3 regions of the Sulfitobacter sp. UBA1132 genome follow, and region 2 is predicted to be linked to each of the others. Evidence: riboswitches for the same ligand, from Rfam matches in the RefSeq annotation. Region 2 holds a riboswitch; each other region holds the start of a gene.

The links. A riboswitch is a leader RNA that binds a small molecule or an ion and turns the genes downstream of it on or off. The one in region 2 is predicted to bind cobalamin.
Region 1: linked by a shared signal. The riboswitch ahead of B4F27_RS17345 (DUF1636 family protein) and the one ahead of bluB (5,6-dimethylbenzimidazole synthase) in region 2 are both predicted to bind cobalamin.
Region 3: linked by a shared signal. The riboswitch ahead of B4F27_RS17410 (energy-coupling factor ABC transporter permease) and the one ahead of bluB (5,6-dimethylbenzimidazole synthase) in region 2 are both predicted to bind cobalamin.

Annotation. Positions count from the first base shown of each region.
Region 1 covers NZ_DCAN01000021.1:101,835-108,240, reverse strand. Annotated here, with positions in the region: gene cobN (cobaltochelatase subunit CobN) at 1-2,446, opposite strand, end outside; gene cobW (cobalamin biosynthesis protein CobW) at 2,453-3,487, opposite strand; gene B4F27_RS17345 (DUF1636 family protein) at 3,484-3,864, opposite strand; cobalamin riboswitch at 3,959-4,176, opposite strand; gene B4F27_RS17340 (cobyric acid synthase) at 4,344-5,804, shown strand; gene B4F27_RS17335 (biotin transporter BioY) at 5,900-6,406, shown strand, end outside.
Region 2 covers NZ_DCAN01000008.1:21,615-28,020, reverse strand. Annotated here, with positions in the region: gene B4F27_RS06200 (hypothetical protein) at 113-1,111, opposite strand; gene bluB (5,6-dimethylbenzimidazole synthase) at 1,350-2,030, opposite strand; cobalamin riboswitch at 2,081-2,258, opposite strand; gene B4F27_RS06190 (hypothetical protein) at 2,295-3,056, opposite strand; gene B4F27_RS06185 (BCCT family transporter) at 3,423-5,066, shown strand; gene hemP (hemin uptake protein HemP) at 5,424-5,588, shown strand; gene B4F27_RS06175 (hypothetical protein) at 5,585-6,061, shown strand; gene B4F27_RS06170 (TonB-dependent receptor) at 6,248-6,406, shown strand, end outside.
Region 3 covers NZ_DCAN01000021.1:113,636-120,041, reverse strand. Annotated here, with positions in the region: gene B4F27_RS17425 (heavy metal translocating P-type ATPase) at 1-361, shown strand, start outside; gene cueR (Cu(I)-responsive transcriptional regulator) at 382-768, shown strand; gene cobF (precorrin-6A synthase (deacetylating)) at 778-1,530, opposite strand; gene B4F27_RS17410 (energy-coupling factor ABC transporter permease) at 1,592-2,275, opposite strand; cobalamin riboswitch at 2,349-2,562, opposite strand; gene cobA (uroporphyrinogen-III C-methyltransferase) at 2,591-3,307, opposite strand; gene B4F27_RS17400 (cobyrinate a,c-diamide synthase) at 3,304-4,629, opposite strand; gene cobM (precorrin-4 C(11)-methyltransferase) at 4,626-5,411, opposite strand; gene B4F27_RS17390 (cobalamin biosynthesis protein) at 5,408-5,767, opposite strand; gene cbiE (precorrin-6y C5,15-methyltransferase (decarboxylating) subunit CbiE) at 5,764-6,406, opposite strand, start outside.

The DNA.
Region 1 (6,406 bases), on a different contig from region 2:
GGGTCACGTCAATGCGCGGACGGTTCAACAGCGCAAGCGGCAGAATGTCGAACCCGCTCACACGGTCGCTGCCGTCATCCCAGCGGGGGGACAGACCCGCCAGATGCAGCGCCATGGCAAACTCCTCGCCCGCCGTGCGGATGGTGGCAGAGCCCCACATGTCCATGACCAACCCCTTGGGCCAGTCGCCGTGATCCTGCAAATGCTTGCGCAACAATTCCTCGGCCAGCTTCACCCCTTGGGTATAGGCCGCGCGCGAGGGCACGGCCCGTGGATCGGTGGTAAACAGGTTGCGCCCCGTGGGCCGCACATCGCTGCGTCCGCGATAGGGGGACCCCGACGGGCCGGGGGGCACAAACCGCGCAGACAGCGCCGCGATCAGCCCGTCGACCTCGCTCGTCCCATGATCGCCCGCGCCAAAGACATGCAGCCCGTCGCCATATTGCGTTTCCTTGATGTCGCAGACGAAGCGGTCGATGCGGGTCAGCGCCTCTGCCGCGCTGGCGCTGGCATCAAGGCCGAGGTCCTGTTCAACCCCGCGGCCCTGCGCCTCGGCTCGGATATCCGCGATCAGCCGGTCGCGCCGCGCAGGGTCCAGCCCGTCCGCGGTCGAGTATTCATCCAGCAGTCGCTCCAACCGGCCAAAGTCTTCGGGCAGCTTCGATGTCACCAAAGGGGGCGGCATATGGCCCACGGTCACGGCCCCGATACGGCGTTTGGCCTGCGCGGCCTCGCCGGGGTCATTGACGATAAAGGGATAGATCACCGGCATCGGGCCGATCAGCGCCTCGGGCCAGCAGGCGTCAGACAGGGCGACGGATTTGCCCGGCAGCCATTCCAGCGTGCCATGCGCCCCGACATGCACCATCGCATCCGCCTGCTGTTGCAGCCACAGATAGAAGGCGACATAGCCCGGGCGCGGCGTGCGGCTCAGGTCGTGATAGTCATCATCCCGTTCGGCCAGCGCCCCGCGTTCGGGTTGCAAGGCGACCAGCAGCTTGCCACTGCGCAGCGCCGGAAAACAGAACGCCCCGTCGTGAAACAGCGGATCATCCTGCGGCGCGCCCCAGCTGTCGGTCAGGTCATCGCGCAACGCCTGTGGCAGCTTTGCAAGCGCGGCCTCATACTCTGCCAGCGGCCAGCGGAGCGTTTCGGTGCAAAGACGGCTGGCAACCGTTTGCGTATCGGCAAAGTCCCCCGCATCCACGTCATAGCCTTGCGCCGCCAGCTGGGCCGTCATCTCCCGCAACGATGCCAGCGCATCCAGCCCCAGCGCATGGGCCATGTTCCAACCTTTGCCGGGGTAGGTGGACAGCACCACCCCCACAGACTTTGCCGCGTTGCCCTGCACCCGTAGCTGGTGCAAGCGCTGCACGCGATCGGCGATAAAATCCACGCGGTTCGCGTCGGCGCGATGGGCGAAACGGCTGTATTGCAGCGCCTCGTCCCGTTTGCCGGGCTGTTTAAAGCTGACGACACCGCCAAACAGACGGCCATCCACCTCGGGTAAGACGACGTGCATCGCCAGATCGGTGGGGGACAACCCGCGCTCTGATCCGGCCCAATCGCGCCGACGCGCGGTCGATAGGGCGACCTGCACCACGGGGCAATCTGATGCGCCCAGAACAGATGGTTCATCCGGCCCGCGCTGGGCGGAGAAAGCGGTGGCGTTCACGATCACCGCCGGATCAAGCCGGGCGATCTGCTGCGCGATCCACGGCGCGGTGTCCCCCTTGAGGCTGGGCGCGAAGAGCCCCACGGCGTCAAAGCCGCGCGCGTCAAGCGCGGTGATCAGCGCATCCACAGGATCGGTATCGGCAGCCGTCAGATAGGACCGGTAGAAGGTCACAATCGCGCGCGGCTTGTCGGAGGGTTCCGGCGCAGGGATCACGCCAGTGTGGGGGCGGTAGAACCCCGCTTCCGGCACGGTCTTGGCTCCTTTGGCCGGCCCCGCGTAAAGCCCCGCGGCCAGCGACAGCTGCGCCAGTGCCGCCTGCGCAGCCACCGCGCCGCCCGTATCGCACAGATGTTGCAAGCGTCTTAACGTCGAATGCGGCAGCGTCGACAGCGCGTCGAGCCGCGGGTCCGGTTGCCCGTCCGCAGGCAGCACCGCCAGCGCGATCTGCTGCTTGCGCGCCATATCCTGCAAGGTCGCCAGCCCGTAAGGCCAATAGCTTTCGCCCCCGATCAGCCGCACCAATACCGCCTTGGCCCCTGCAAGGGTCTGTTCGGCATAGGTATCGACCGACAACGGATGTTTCAGCGCGACCAGATTGGCCAGCCGCAACGACGGCAAGCCCCCTTCCGCACGATGCCAGCCCGCCGCGAAAGCCCCCAGATCACTGTCCGAAAAGGACAGCACCACCAGATCCGCCGGCGTCTGCCCCAGGTCTTGGGGCAGATCGCTTTGGTCCAGTCCGTGGCTTTCGCGAAAGACGACATGCATGGCGGCTTAGCCCTCCAGCACCGCGCGGATCGCGGCTTCGTTCACGTGATCATGCTCTGCGATCACAACCAGCTGGCTGCGGCGCGGCATGTCCCCCCAAGGGCGGTCGAACTGGCTGCGCACGCGCTCGCCCACGGCCTGCACCAGCAGACGCATCGGTTTGTCCTGCACCGCGATATAGCCTTTGACGCGCAGGATTTTCTGTTCGCGCGCCAAGCGCAACACGGCGGCCTCAAGGGTGGCGACATCGGCGACCTCGCCCATGTCGATCACCACGCTTTCAAAGTCGTCATGTTCGTGATCATCATGCCCGTCGTGGTGGCTGGGGCGCGCGTCGATGTCATCTTCGGCGGCGGCTTCCAGACCCAGCACAACGCGCGGGTCGATCACGCCTTCGGTCATCGGAATGATCGGCAGCTTGCGCGGCGCATGCGCCTCGATCACCTTGCGCGCGGCCTCGACGCCGTCGGGGCCTGCCAGATCGGCCTTGGACAGCAGCACGATGTCGGCGCAGGCGATTTGGTCTTCAAACACCTCGGACAAAGGCGTTTCGTGGTCCAGACTGTCGTCGGCATCGCGCTGCGCGGCCACGGCCTCCAGATCGGGGGCGAACTGCCCGCTGACCACGGCTTCGGCATCGGCCAGGGTAATCACGCCGTCCACGGTGATGCGCGACCGGATCGCTGGCCAGTCAAACGCCTTGAGCAAAGGCTTTGGCAGCGCCAGCCCCGACGTCTCGATCAGGATATGATCAGGCGTTTCGGGCAGGGCCATCAGGGCTTCGATGGTGGGGATAAAGTCATCGGCCACGGTGCAGCAGATACAGCCGTTTGCCAGCTCGACGATGTTCTCGGCGGGGCAATTGTCAATCGCGCAGGATTTCAGGATGTCGCCATCCACACCGGCGGTGCCGAATTCATTGACCAGCACGGCCAGACGCTTGGAGCCCGCGTTCTCCATCAGGTGACGGATAAAGGTGGTTTTGCCAGCGCCCAGAAAGCCGGTGATCACGGTAACGGGGATTTTGGTAAGGTTGGTCATTCGGTAGGCTCCTGTGGGGGAATGCGGGCGATGGATTGTTTGCGGAAGACCACGGGGCGTTCGCGCCAGGGCACCACGCCATCAGAGGTCTGGGCATAGGCAGAGACGCCCTTCACGATATCGGACAAATGCGCGTCAGTGTCGAGATCGCCATACACATAAGTCCAGCGCGACGGCCCACCCGACAGGACCATCGAACAGCCCCGCGAACAGGCCGACAGACATTCGGCTCCGCGCAGCTGCACACCGTCGGGCAGATGCCCCGACAGCGCGTCAAACAGCTGTTGGCCGGGGCGCGGCGCGTCCTCGGCAGTGATCTGACCTGCGCGACAGGTGGTGCAGATGGTGACGGTGACCGGTTGATCCGTGGTGGTCATATCTTGCCTCATACGTCGATGGGCCAAGGGGGATCGCCAGCAGCGAACGACATGCGAACAGCGTTCTAGGCCAGTCGCGAAACACCCCGTTCGCCCGTTACAAACTATGCTGGCAGGTCTCCCGGCTTGCGGATCTAAGGCAGCTTGCCTTGCGAACCTTCACCTTCCCAGCCTAGGGGCCAGTGGTTGAAAGCTCTCTCCGGTCACGGTCGCGGGGGCGGCTGCGCTTTGCGCTGACCCAAGGCTGGATCAATGCGTATCGCGTTCCCTCTTCGCCTGTCTGGGACAGGAACCAACATACGCCCTGCATTGGTCATTTGCCGGCCTCTGTCAAGCTGCGCCTGTCATAACGCAGGGGCCAAATCCGCTTTGCGCGGATTTTCCCGCGGGCGACCAATGCGCAGAGGCCGTCCGCGGATGCTTGACGGGATCAGCGCAGGCTGACACCAAGAGCTGCACAAAAAACACGAGGTCCCGCCATGCCCACCCGCGCCATCATGATCCAGGGCACCGGATCGAATGTGGGGAAATCGATGCTGGTGGCGGGCCTGTGCCGCGCGGCCACGCGTCGGGGGCTTTCCGTGGCACCGTTCAAGCCGCAGAACATGTCGAACAACGCCGCCGTCACCGAGGACGGCGGAGAGATCGGCCGCGCCCAAGCTCTGCAAGCGATCGCCTGCAGACGGCCCCTGTCGGTGCATATGAACCCCATCCTGCTGAAACCCGAAACCGACAGCGGGTCGCAGGTGATCGTGCAAGGGCAGCGCCACAGCACCCTGCAAGCGCGTGACTTCAGCAAGGCCCGCGCAGGGTTGATGGCCCCCGTGCTCGAAAGCTTCGGTATCCTCGGGCAAAGCGCCGATCTGATCATCGTCGAAGGCGCCGGCAGCCCGGCAGAGGTGAACCTGCGCCAGAACGACCTTGCCAATATGGGCTTTGCCCGCGCCGCAGGTGTACCCGTTGTCTTGGCCGGAGATATCAACCGTGGCGGCGTCATCGCCCAGATCGTCGGCACCCAAGTGGTCATGGACCCGCAGGACGCGGCGATGATCACCGGCTTTCTGGTCAACAAGTTCCGCGGCGATGTCAGCCTTTTTGACGACGGCTACCGCGAGATTGAACGCCGCACCGGCTGGACGGGGTTCGGCACATTGCCGTGGTTTGCCAATGCGCATCTGCTGCCCGCCGAAGACGCGGTGGACCTGTCGCGCGCCCCCTCCGACGGGGGGTTCCACATCGTCTGCCCCATGCTCTCGCGCATCTCGAACTTCGACGACCTCGACCCGCTGGCGGCGGAGGCTTCGGTGCGGCTGACCATGGTCCCCCCCGGCACGCCGCTGCCCGCGGACGCCGATCTGGTGATCCTGCCGGGCACGAAATCCACCCGCGGCGATCTGGCTTTCCTGCGCGCCCAAGGCTGGGACATCGACCTTTATGCTCATGTGCGGCGCGGCGGCGCGGTGCTGGGAATTTGCGGTGGCTACCAGATGCTGGGCCGGTTTATCGAGGATCCGCAGGGCTTCGAGGGCCCCGCGGGGCGCGAAGAGGGGCTGGGCCTGCTGGATGTTGAAACCCGCATGGCCCCGGACAAGACCCTGACCCGCGTCACCGCCGACCATGCCGCCACGGGCACACAGATTGACGGCTATGAAATCCACATCGGACAGACGGTGGGGGCCGATTGCGCCACGCCCTTTGCGCATATCAACGGCATCCCCGACGGGGCAGGGTCGCGCGATGGCAAGATCACCGGCACCTATCTGCACGGGCTCTTTACCAACGACAGCTTCCGCAGTGCCTGGTTCGCGCAACTGGGGCTGGGGGCAGGGCCGACTTCCTACAGTCAGACTGTGGAAGATACGCTCGACGCGCTGGCCGACCATATGGAAACCCATCTGGACGTGTCCGCCCTGCTGGCCTGTGCCGCACCGGTTGCATAACACCCGCGCTGACCTTTGGTCACGATCACGACGCTTGCTTAATTTTGTGATCGCGGGGATACATGCCGTCAAATTTACGCAAAGGACCCTTTGTTATGGAACGTAACCTGACCCTCGTTGCGCTGTTCGCTGCCCTGATTGCAGCACTTGCGTTGATCCCGAAATTCTCGCTTGGCTTTGGCGTGCCGATCACGGCGCAAAGCTTGGGCATCATGCTTTGCGGGACCGTGCTGGGGGCCAAACGCGGCGCGCTGGCCGTGCTGCTTTTCTTGCTGCTGGTCGCTTTGGGGCTGCCGCTTCTGGCCGGTGGCAACGGGGGGCTGGGTGCCTTCATGCTGCCGTCCTCCGGCTTCCTGATCGGCTTCCCCGTGGCGGCTTTTGTCACCGGCCTGATCGTCGAAAAATGGTACGGGCCCTCGCTGACCATCGTTGCGGCGGTTGCTTCGGTCATCGGCGGGATCGTCGTGCTTTATATCTTCGGGATCATCGGCCTGTCGATCGCGCTGGATAAATCGCTGCTGGAATCCGCCGCGCTCGTTACCGTGTTCATCCCCGGTGACATCATCAAAGCGGTGCTTGCAGGCTTTATCACCAGCGGTCTG
Region 2 (6,406 bases):
TGCGCCTGAAGTCGTCGCAGCACCCCCTGCCCCGGAACATCCCGAATCACGATGGCATAAGAAAACCCCGACCGCTTGCGCCGCCGGGGTTTTGATTTTCACGTGAAGCAATTTAGCCGCGATATGTCAGACCGGCAAACAGACGGCCCTGATCGCGGTGGCGACCCCCGTGGACCGACCCTGCAACCGATGCCACACCGGCAATCAGCGACGCGGCGGCCAGCACAAATGCGGTCAGGATACCGGCGTTACGCGCGGTTTGCGCAGCTTCAACCGCTGCTTCTTTCGCCTCTGCCGCGGCTTGTTCAGCCTCGGCTTTGGCAGCGGCTACAGCGTCTTCGACTTCTTGACGTGCTTCCTGCGCTTGGGTCACGATTTGGTCCACACGCTCTTTCGCCTGCGCCTGGGTCAGATCGGTGCGTGCAGCAACAGCGCCGGCAAGATAGGTCCGGTCTTCCTCGCTCACCTCACCCGTGCGGTAGATATTCGCAACAATGCTGGCGGTCTGCTCTGCCAGTTGCTCGGGATCGGCTGTCAGGCGGTCGACCTGATTGGGGCGCAAAAGCTGGTTCGACAGGTAATCTGTCGGATCATTCTTGGCCTCATCCGGGATTGCAGCACCCGCCGCATCGGCCAGTCCGGAGGCAGCACCTCCCACGGCAGAGCCCGCAGCTTCGACGACCGTACCAGCCGCTTTGCCTGCACCCGCAGCAACATTGCCCGCGGTATTGGCTGCAAAGCTCAGCGCGCTTGATAGCATCACGGCGGTGATCACAGAGCCGAGGCCCCAAACAACCAGACCGTTGATCCCGTCACGTGCAGTGACTTCATCATCCGTAGCGCTTTCGACGCGGCGGCGCATACGGCCCGCGATATAACCACCGGCAAGATAGGAGGCGACGAGCGTGATCACCATCCACAGCGCGGTCAGCACCAGTTCAAGCGTCGATGAGTTGTCGGTTCCGTCCAGCGTAATCGACGACAGGCCAAGTGCCGCGCCGAAGGTGGTCAGCAAGAGGCCAATCGCCACAGCGACAACGGTGCCCGCGAAAATTGCGGGCCAGTCGACATAGGATCCATCGGCAGTTTTTTCAGTGAGTGTCGTGTTCATGTAAATGCCTCCCCGGCGTTTGCTTACGCCAAGCCGACCAGCGACAGCACCGCCATAACCACGACCACAAGACCAACGAGATAAATGATACCGCCCATTTTGAATACTTCCTCTTTGCGTGCCAGACGCGGGATGCACTGGCTTCACAAAGGCAACGTCAGGGAACCGGCATAGTTCCGCTGACCGCGCAAATTACCCGTACTGCGGGAGATGACAACGTGAGCGGGACGGACGGTGACTACGGGTCGCCCTGCCACGTACCGTCAAAGATCATCTCGTCCACGGGGAGCCGTTTGCTCCAGCCTTTCACCTCAAGCTCGGGGGTCTGGTAAAGCTCGTCCACGTGGCCCAGACACAGGTAGCCGACGATTTCTATCCGGTCGGGGATCTTCAACAGGTCACGCAGATCGGCATCGCGGAACACGCTGACCCAGCCCATCCCGATGCCCTCGGCGCGGGCGGCAAGCCAGAGGTTCTGGATCGCGCAGACGGTGCTATAAAGATCCATGCTTTGATTATGGGTGCGCCCCAGCACGACCTTGCCGCCACGGCTGCGGTCACAGGTCACGCAGATATTGACCGGCGCCTTGCGGATGCCTTCGAGCTTCAGCGACCTGTAGGTTGTCTGGCGGTCGCCCTCGAACATCTGCGCGGCTTCCTCGTTGGCGCGGTTGAAGGCTTGCCAGACCTGATCGCGTGCGGCCTGATCGCGGATGACGATGAAATTCCACGGCTGTGACAACCCGACGGACGGTGCGTGATGCGCGGCGGTCAGTATGCGGTGCAACACATCCTCGGCCAGTGGATCGGGTAAAAACTGATCGCGTACATCGCGGCGGGTAAAGATCGCCTTGTAGACGGCGTCGCGTTCAGCATCTGAAAAAGGCGCGGCGGGTGCCAGCGCAGAGGGTATCGGCATTGTTCAGTCCCCAACAATACGTTTATGCGCCAATCCCGCTGTCCATGCGGGGCAAGCTGTACTGTCTGGCCGGTCTTCTGACTTAGGGTCGTCTGGTCCGCGCGCCTTCCCGGAATAATCCAGTGGCCTATGCGCAAACCATCCCCATTACAGCGTTGGGCACGTGCCGGAGTTTCACCAGCTTCCCGATTCTTCCGCGGGGCGGACACCAGACCCGGCCATTGGGCCACGGCTGTCCGCCCGGAACAAGCCCTAACGCGGGGATCAGCCGCGTTTGGTTGCGAAAATCTTCTTCATTACGGCGTCGAACTCGTTCCACGAGATGACGGCCTTGTTGCCTGCATAGCCGTGATAATAGGACCGCCCGTTAGAGGTCGGGAAACCGGCCCAGATACGTGCGAGGTTTTCCATAAAGCGGTGGCGGCTGATCTTGCCCTTCTTGAACGCGTTAAACCCCGCATCGACCAAAAGGATATCGGCCAGCCCGTCCTGAACCGCCGAGGTAAAGCGGTCATTCTTGCTTAGCCCCGCCTGTCGCACCAGACTGCGCAGCGTGGATGGAATGAATTGGTATCGACCGATGGCATGCGGTTGGCCCGGCGTGCGGTCGATCCAGCGGTAGATTTCGCCGATGGTCATTTGCGTCGGACGCTGTGGCGGCAGCCGTTTGGCCCCGTATTGCACGGCGTCATAGCCCTTCGGACCTGCCTCGGCCCAAGCGATGAGACTTTTAAGGTCGGCGGCAGTGCTGACCCCGCTGAGCTCTTGGAATGACCGGCTGCGGCTGCTCACGGTCTTGGACCGGACCTGCGCTTTGGGCTGGACCTTATGGCGCAGCTTGATCTGCCCCTGCCCTGCGGATTGCATGACGTTGAACGAGATGTCGCTTTGCATGGCAGAGCGCGCACCGGACAGGCTGAACCCTTCGGCGCTGACAGTGGTAGCGGCCAGAAGTGCCGCGGTTGCGATAATTGGTAGTGTGCAAGTAACTTTCATATCATCCCCCATGATGAAAAAATTTGTCATGGGACCATGGTGACCGCAGACGCCCGCGCTTTCATTTGCGCAAGCAGGTGGGTCGGGGACATGGACGGATAGGCCGGCATATCTTTTGGGATAGGGCGCTATCCCGCGGTGCGGTTGCCCCCTCCGTTCAGACGGGCGTGGGCAGTGTGGCACGCGGAACGGCCCCGGTGTTTCACGCGAATCCAAAGAGGGGATTCGCGGTAAAGCACGGAAAAAACGCATAGCCCGCGACCCGCAAAAGGGGCGTCAAGCCCGCATCCGGGGGCTAAGCCATGATATTCATTTACTTAATTCCCGCGCAGCGGTGGTCGTTTTGTCGGAGTTGCGCTATGATTAGTCGCAAATACATAAAATGGAGAGCATCTAATGACAGATGAAACGTCGCCGGGTATCCCGACACCCGACGGGGCCGCTGCCGTAATCGACACGGATTACGAGATCGGCCAAGACAACAAAGAAGGCAGCGTGGGGCCCTTCGGCTTCGACATTCACAACCCGGTCTTCGCGATCTCGGGTGTGTGTATTGTTGCCTTTGTATTCTACACCCTCGCGCTGCCCGAACAGTCTGGCGCGCTGTTCACATGGCTGTTCTCGTCGGTGACAAAGGGCTTTGACTGGTTCTTTATCTCTGCCGGCAACATCTTTGTGCTGTTCTGCCTGTTCCTGATCGTCACGCCTTTGGGCCGTGTGCGTCTTGGCGGGGCCGAAGCAAGCCCCGACTACACCTACCTTGGATGGTTCTCGATGCTGTTCGCGGCGGGCATGGGCATCGGTCTGATGTTCTATGGCGTCTCTGAACCGCTATCGCATTTCTCGAGCTCCATGGGTGGCACTGCTGTTGGCGAAGACGGCCTGCGCACCGATTGGGCACCTTTGGGCGCGGCCGCGGGCGATCAGGCCGAAGCGGTGCGTTTGGGTATGGCGGCCACGATCTACCACTGGGGCCTGCACCCCTGGGCGATCTATGCCGTTGTTGGTCTGGCGCTGGCGCTGTTCAGCTATAACAAGGGTCTTCCCCTGACCATCCGCTCTGCCTTTTACCCAATCCTGGGGGAACGCGTCTGGGGCTGGCCCGGTCACGTGATCGACATTCTCGCCGTATTTGCAACGCTCTTTGGTCTGGCGACATCGCTTGGTCTGGGCGCCACGCAAGCCAACGCGGGCTTGAACGAGCTCTTTGGTGTGGCGGTTGGTCCAACAACACAGGTTCTGCTGATCACCGGCATCACCGCGATTGCGACCGTGTCCGTGCTGCGCGGCCTTGATGGCGGGGTCAAAGTCCTGTCAGAGATCAACATGGGTCTGGCGTTTTTGCTGTTGGCCTTCGTGCTTTTGGTCGGACCGACGCTGGCGATTCTGTCGACCTTCGGGTCATCGCTGCTGGCCTATGTGGAATATCTGCCCGGTCTGTCCAATCCGATCGGCCGTGAAGACGTGAACTTTATGCAGGGCTGGACATCGTTCTACTGGGCATGGTGGATCAGCTGGTCACCTTTCGTCGGCATGTTCATCGCGCGCGTCAGCCGTGGCCGTTCCGTACGTGAGTTCCTGACCTGCGTCCTGCTGATCCCGAGCCTCGTTTGCGTCCTGTGGATGAGCGTCTTTGGCGGCGTTGCGATTGATCAGGTGATCAGCGACGGCTACACCGCCGCGCAAGAAGCCGAGCTGCCACGCCAGTTGTTCGCCATGCTGGATGCGCTGCCGCTTGCCGGGATCACATCGCTGATCGGGATCGTCTTGGTCATCGTGTTCTTCGTGACCTCGTCTGACTCCGGCTCGCTGGTGATCGATACGATCACGGCAGGCGGCAAGGTCGATGCACCTGCGCCACAGCGCGTGTTCTGGTGCATCTTCGAAGGTGCCGTAGCGATCGTATTGCTGCTGTCTGCGGGCGGGCTCAAGTCGCTTCAGTCGATGGTTATCTCTACCGGATTGCCCTTTACTGTGGTGCTGCTGTTCCTGTGCTACGCAATCTTCCGCGGCCTGCGCGCCGAGATGAAGACGCAATAACGCACCCCTACCCGACCTTTGTGCTTTGCCGGTCAAAGCGCCTCATACCCCCCGCCGCCCGGTGCTGCGGGGGGTATTCTTTTGCACGGCACAGACAAAGAAAAACGCGCCCAAAGTATTCCGACTAAAACTGTCGGATTGACATACCCTATAATTTCAATCAGGTTTATGGAAACGTCTAGCCACCCCGCGTGCGATCACGGGGACGCCCGACACATATGATGTGAGGAGTCCCACGATGAGACCATTCCCCAGAACGCAAACTGCCGTTCACCGTCAGGACCAAGCCGCAGGGCTGCCTGATGATCGGTGCCGCGTGCAACGTTCCTTTTCCATGACCATTGATAGAGCAGCCCTATGACATTTCATGCCCCCCCAAAGACCCAAGCCCCGATGAACGCGCTGCCGACCTACTCTGCCCGCGACCTGACCGAAGGCGGAGATCTCGCCCAAATCGTGCTGGATACCCAGACCTACACCCTGCGGATCACACGCGCTGGCAAATTGATCCTGACCAAATGAATGACGCGCATCAGCACCCCGGCGGTGCCCCGGTAGGGTTCATCACAGAGCTGGACAGCCTTCAGGCCGCGTCGGTCATCTATTTGCGGATGTGGTGTGACGGGCCTGACGCACAGGAAAAAGTCAGCAGCGATTTTGCAAGCGTCCTCGGCCATACCAACGGGAGCAAGGCGCTCGCTACGTTTGAACAGCTATGCTCGCTCTGTGCACGGTTCGGGCGGCGGCCTTTGATGCGCCATTCGGTCACGTGCAAATGTCTGGGATCGGACGAATCCTGCTTTGCGAACTTCATCGCGACAGCCACGGACGGACAGCGCGAAGACGCGATGCTGATCGCGACCCTGCTGGTTCGCGCCGATATGGCCCCGCTGGTGGCATCGCTTGCCGCGGATTTCGGGCTGGCGCTTAAACGGATGCGCCTGAGCGCGCCAAGCCAGGTCGCGCAAATGGAAGCAGCACCGACGCTGCATTAACGGGCGTTTCTCGCGCCCGATCAACGCCTTACGTGCAACGCTACAGCCCATTGAAATTTTTGTAAGGTTGCCGAAGTTTAATACTTGATTATTTTTATCAGTCTTAGTAACCCGCCCATGAATAGGTAGCCAATCGTCCAGACCAGCCCCCTAAAAACAGCCCGAATGGGCAATGACGAGGGCGATATGACTCAGACGAAAACACCACACAGCTTGCGTGGCCACACGGCCAGCCGCAGCATCGGCATGATGACGGCCGCCGCCATCGGCGCGACGTCTCCTGCAGCACTTTATGCGCAATCCAGCGACGAGCCGCTGCTGCTTCCCGGGATCGAGGTTGAAACC
Region 3 (6,406 bases), on a different contig from region 2:
TGTCGGGGACGGGATCAATGATGCGCCCGCGCTGGCGGGGGTCGACGTGGGTATCGCCATCGGTACCGGGACGGATGTCGCTATCGAAGCGGCCGACGTGGTGCTGATGTCGGGCGATCTGCAAGGGGTGGTGAACGCCCTGCACATCAGCCAGCACACCATGCGCAATATCCGCCAGAACCTCTTTTGGGCCTTTGGCTATAACGCGCTGCTGATCCCCGTTGCAGCCGGTGTGCTCTATCCGCTGTTCGGCGTGCTGCTGTCGCCCGTGCTTGCCGCCGCCGCCATGGCATTGTCGAGCGTCTTTGTCCTGTTCAACGCCCTGCGCCTGCGGTGGATCGCCGCCGCAGCAACCGCCTAATTCAACGAAAGGAGACGTCCATGAACATCGGTGACGTGTCGAAAAGCGCAGGTCTGCCTGCCAAGACCATCCGCTACTACGAAGACATCGGTCTGATCACGCCCGCGCGTGACACCAACGGGTATCGCAGCTTTTGCGACAGCGACGTGCATAAGCTGACGTTTCTGGGCCGTGCGCGGGCCTTGGGCTTCACGATCGAGAATTGCCGCGACCTGCTGGCGCTTTGGGATGATCAGGATCGCGCCAGCGCCGATGTCCGCGCCATCGCCCAGCAACATCTGGCGCAGATAGAAAGCAAGATCGCGGACCTGCAAGATATTCGTCAGACCTTGACCCATCTGGTGCATGAATGCGCTGGCGATGACCGCCCCGATTGCCCGATCTTGCAACGGCTCGAAAAGCTGTAGCGCGCGTGTCTACCGGCGCAGCAGGTAGATATCCATGATCCAGCCATGGGCGGCGCGGGCCTCTGCCCGTGTGGCGATGATGCGGTCGCAGACTTGATCCAGCGGGCCTGCGATGCGACGCTCGTTCGGCATGCCGGCATAGGCGGTCCACCAGATGTGCACTCCGCTGTGCTGCCGCAACACCTCGAAGGCGCAGGTGCCGTCCAGCATGACGGCAATCGTATCCACTCCCTGTGGCCAGCCATGATCGCGCAGCTGCCGACCGGTGGTGATGGTGACGGGATTGCCGATGGTGTTCAGCGGGATCGCATGGCCCGCCGTCAGTACCTGAAGAGAGGTGATCCCCGGCACGACATCGACGGTGAGTGTGACGGCCTTTTGCAACCGCTCCGCAATGCGCAGGGTGCTGTCATACAGCGACGGATCCCCCCAGACGAGAAAGCCGACACGGCCGCCTTTGGGCAGGGTGCGCTGCATCTCGGCCAGCCAGACCTGCGCAATGGCATCATGCCAATCGTGGACGCCCGCGTGATAATCAGGGTTGGCGGCGTCGCGTTTGGGCAGGGTGAATTCGTGAATATCAGGCCCGTCCGACCGCAGCACCTGGGCGCAAATCTCGTGCCGCAGGCCAGCCAGATCATCCTTGCCCGCGCCCTTGGACGGAATCAGGATCACATCGCAGGCATTCAGCGCATCGATGGCTTGTAATGTCAGGTGTTTGGGATTGCCGGACCCGATGCCGATCAGTGAAAGCGTAAACATCTTGAGGCTCCGGCAGGGGGTGACGCGGCCCGCAGAGTAGGGGGCCGCGTCGGGTCTTGGATTATTCAGCGGCGGTCTGCGTCAGACGTTTGGTGAACAGCGCGCTGCTCGCGAAATCGCGCAGGGTTTTCGCGGCGGCGAGCACGGCCAGATCCACCAGCGGCTCGATCAGGATGACCATCATATAGGCCCCGCCAAAGCTGGCGACAGCGGCGATGTTGCTGGCGGCAAAGCCCTGACCGTAGATGGCCCAGAACGCCACCCAGCCCACAACGCCCGCCTGAAACGCGGTCGACAGCTTGAGCGCTTGAACATAGGTCAGATCAACATAGGCGGTGTTGGGCGCGATGATGCGTTTGGCCAGCGCCGAGACCATGAACAAGGGCACCAGCAGCGTGGTGACGTTCATCGTGTATTGCGGCAGGTCGATGGGGGCAAAGAACACGCCCTGCGCCAGCAGACCAAGCGCCAGACCCGCAGCCGCAGGGGCCACGCCGAACAGCAAGAACAGGGTCGACCCGAGGATCAGGTGCACTTCGCTCACGCCCACGGGGAAATGCGGGAAGACCTGAAAAAAGACAAAGGTCAGCGCGGTGGCCACCACGGCTCCGCCCGCAAAAGGCACGACGCCTTTCTCACGGACAGAGTCCATTGCGGTTTTCGCGGTGTAGGCCGCAGCACCGGCGGCGGTGCCATAGGACAGGACCAGCTTGGCGCCGGTCACGACTTCGGGTTCGATATGCATATTCAGGTCTCCTTACCGTCTTCCCCGACGGCATAATGTAAAAGCCGCCCCGGGGGAGCAGCCAGTTGGATCGGGGATCATCCCCATGACGGCAGGTCTCCTGACTTTGTGCGTCCATGCGTGCCGCGCCTTCCCAGGCGGTGTGGCCCAGTGGCAATGCGGGTTGCTCTTCACTTACAGGTGCGGGGGCAGTTCCGGATTTGGCACCTTTGCTTTGGCACCGCACCGTATTCCCTTTTCACCCCGATTGCCCGAAGGCGCACGGGGAACCGTCCGGAATAGGTGGTCATTTTCGGGCTGGTTTTGTCAAGTCATCTATTCGGTCAACGGCCCGTAAAGGATCAGCGCAGGCGCTGACGTTGCGGGATCCAGTGGCAGATGGGCAAGGCTTTCCACGGTGTGGCGGCTCAGCTTTTGATCGGGGGTCGATACCGCCTCTGCCAGCAGGGCTGGGGTCGAGGGGGGCAAGCCCGCCTCGATCAGCCGCGCGGCGAAACCTGCAAAGGTGCGGCGGCCCATGTAGACGACCGTGGTCGCCGTAGGGTCGGCCAGCGCCGCCATGTTCAGATCTTCGGGCAAGGCACCCGATTCGCCGTGGCCGGTGATGAATTGCACCCGCCGCGCGGTCAGCCGTCGGGTCAGCGGGATCATCGCCGCCGCCGCCGCCGAAGACGCCGCCGTCACACCGGGGATGATCTCGAAGGCGACGCCTGCCGCTTTCAGCGCGGTCAGCTCTTCTTCAAGCCGGCCAAACACGCCCGCGTCCCCACTTTTCAGCCGCACCACCCGCGCGCCGGTCAATGCGTGTTCGACCAGCAAACGGCTCACGTGATCCTGCTTCGGAGACAGCCGTCCGGCGCGTTTGCCGACCCCGATCAGATCCGCCTCGGGCGAGACATGTTCAAGGATCGGACCCGCCGACAGATCGTCGAACAGAACGACTTCGGCCTCTTGCAACCGCTTTACCGCTTTCACGGTCAGCAGCTCGGGATCACCCGGACCGGACGAGACGAAAGAGACAAAACCGCTCATGACGCCCCCGCAATCAGGTGAAAGAAGGTGCCCGTCGCATGGCCGCGGCGCGAGCCTGTCTCGGGCACTTCGGCCCCATTGGCATCGACCACCCGCGCCAGCGGCGTGTCTGGTTGCGACAGGATGGTCGAGTAGTGGAATTCATGTCCCCGCAACCGCGCGCCCGCGTCATAGCCGGGGCCGGGTTCGTTCAGCGTGGCAAGCCGGTAGCCCAGATGCATCTTGCGCTTCTCATAGCTGGTTTCCAGCCCCAGCAGCCCCGCCATCTGGTGCCGCACGCCTTCCTTGTCGACCAACCCGGCCCCCATCGCCATATAGCCCCCGCATTCCCCATGCACCGGGCGCGTCGTGGCGAATTGTTGCAGGCTGTCGCGGAACTGCGCGGCAGCGGCAAGGCGTCCGGCGTGCAGCTCGGGATAGCCGCCGGGCAGCCAGCAGATGTCGGCGCTGTCGTCCGGTGCCTCATCCGCCAGCGGCGAGAAGGGCAACACCTGCGCACCCGCGGCGATCCAGTGGTCCAGCAAATGCGGATAGATGAACGAAAACGCGGCGTCCTTGGCCAAAGCGATCCGTTGACCGGGGGGCGGGGGCAGCACATCTGGCCCGTCGGGGATACTGCGCCCTTGGGCGGCAGCGACGATCAGATCAAGATCGATATGCTGCGCGATGAAATCTCCCGCCGCATCCAGCAGCTTCATCAGCTCGGGCTGTTCCTCGGCCTGCACCAGACCCAAGTGGCGTTCCGGCAGCGTGACCGATCCCTGACGGGGCAGCGCGCCCAGAACGGGGATGCCGACCTGCTCCATCCCGAGACGCAGCAGCGCCTCGTGACGGGGGCTGGCGACCTTGTTCAGCACCACACCCGCGACATGCACATCCGGGCGCATCGTCTTGAACCCAAGTGCGGTGGCCGCAGCGGATTGCGCCTGACCCGATACATCCAGCAGCAACACCACCGGCCAGCCCGTCATGGCAGAGATATCGGCGCTCGCCCCGTTCGAGGTTTCCCCCGGTTGCGCCACACCATCAAACAGCCCCATTGACCCTTCGATCAGGGCCAGATCGCCGCCATGGGCGGTGCCGATCAGATTGCACAACACACCCGATCCCATGGCCCAGCTATCGATATTATAGGACGACCGCCCGCAAGCCGCGCGGTGAAAGCCGGGGTCGATGTAATCCGGCCCGCTCTTGAACGGGCGCACGTCGACGCCGCGACGGCTGAGCGCGTTCAAAAGGCCCAACATCAAGGTGGTCTTGCCCGTGCCCGACGCCGGGGCCGAGATCATCAGGCCCTTGGGCAGTTGCGTAGTCTCCATCATTCTGTGCCCTCGGGAAAGCGCGGCTCTGTGCCCACGGGGCGGAAGCGGCGGTCGTAATCGCCCGCGTACAGACAGCTTTCGCGGAACTCCTCAGCCGTCAGCGCGCGGCCCACAAGGATCAGCGCCGTGCGCCCGCGTTCGCCGTCGGTGGCGTCGATCACGCTGCCCAAAGTGGCCCGCACCACCCGTTGATCCGGCCAGCTGGCGCGCCAGACGATGGCGACGGGGCAGTCCTCTCCGTAATGAGGGGTGAGCCGCGCGACCACATCATCCAGCACATGCACCGACAGGTGGATCGCCAGCGTGGCACCCGTGGCGGCGAAATTCTCGAGCGTTTCACCCTCGGGCATGGCCGACGCCCGCCCCGAGGTCCGCGTGAGAACAAGCGACTGCGCCACACCGGGCAGCGTCAGCTCGTTCCCCAAAGCGGCGGCGGCAGCGGCAAAGGCGGGCACGCCGGGGGTGATGTCATAGTCGATGTCCAGCTCGCGCAAGCGGCGCAGCTGCTCGCCCATGGCGGACCAGACCGATAGATCACCCGAATGAAGCCGCGCCACATCCTGCCCCGCATCATCGGCGGCCTTGATCTCTGCCATGATCTCGTCCAGCGACAGCGACGCGGTGTTCACGATCTTCGCATCCGCAGGGCAGTAGGACAGCAGCTCTGACGGGACCAGCGATCCGGCATAAAGACACACAGGGCAGGCCGCGATCAGGTCGCGCCCCCGCAGGGTCAGCAGATCAGGGGCACCGGGGCCCGCGCCGATAAAGTGAACAGTCATGGGGCAATTCCTTCCGCGATAGCTACGGTGGCCATGCCATTGGGGCTGGTCACACGCAAGGTCGTCAATTTGGCACCGCGACCGGCAACGCGCAATGCGGCGGCCTCGGCAAGTGATCCGGTCCCGAACCGCGCCTGCACGCGCGGTGACACGGTGCGCGTCGGGATGTCTGCGATATCGGCTTCCGACAGTTCGATCAGCGGCAATCCCAGACTATCGGCAAAACGCCGTAGCGCCGGCGTCACCTTGATCGCGAGGGTCGCGAGCGTGTCCGGCCTGCGCCGCGTCAACGCAAGGGCTGCGTGCAAATCCGCCTCGGTCGCATCCGCGCGCAATCCTATGCCCGCGACGGTCATCGGGTCACGCTCCATTGCAGTTGCGGGCGGCTGGGGTGCCAGCCCTGCATGGTCCCCAACGGGGCCGCCTGCGCCAAGTCGATCCGCAGCAATTGCCCGCCGTGCATCCCATGCCAGCGGATCAGCAAGGCTTGGGTTTCAAGCGCCACCGCATTCGCCACCAACCGCGTGCCCGGCGTGATCCTGCGCCAGATCGCCTGCAAGACATCCTCTGACGCGCCACCCCCCAGAAAGACCGCAGCGGGCAGGGGCAGATCGGCCAGCGCATCGGGCGCCGTGCCCTGCACGCAGCGCATCCGACCCCCCAGCCCAAAGCGGCGGGCGTTCTCGGTGATATTATCGCAGCGGCTTTCGCGCGGCTCGATTGCAATGGACTGCGCGTGCGGCGCGGCCAGACACCATTCAACAGAGACAGAGCCCGATCCGCCCCCCACATCCCACAGCAGCTCCCCCGCGCGGGGGGCCAGCGCGGCCAGCGTCAACGCGCGCATCGGTGATTTGGTGATCTGGCTGTCATGGGCAAAAAGCGCCGCGTCCCGTCCAGGCGCGTGGCTGATCCCAGCCCCTCCCGACACCGCAATCGCCACCACCACAGGGGCGGCGACGCCGTCCAGGTCAAACGTCGCGGCATCGGCCGCG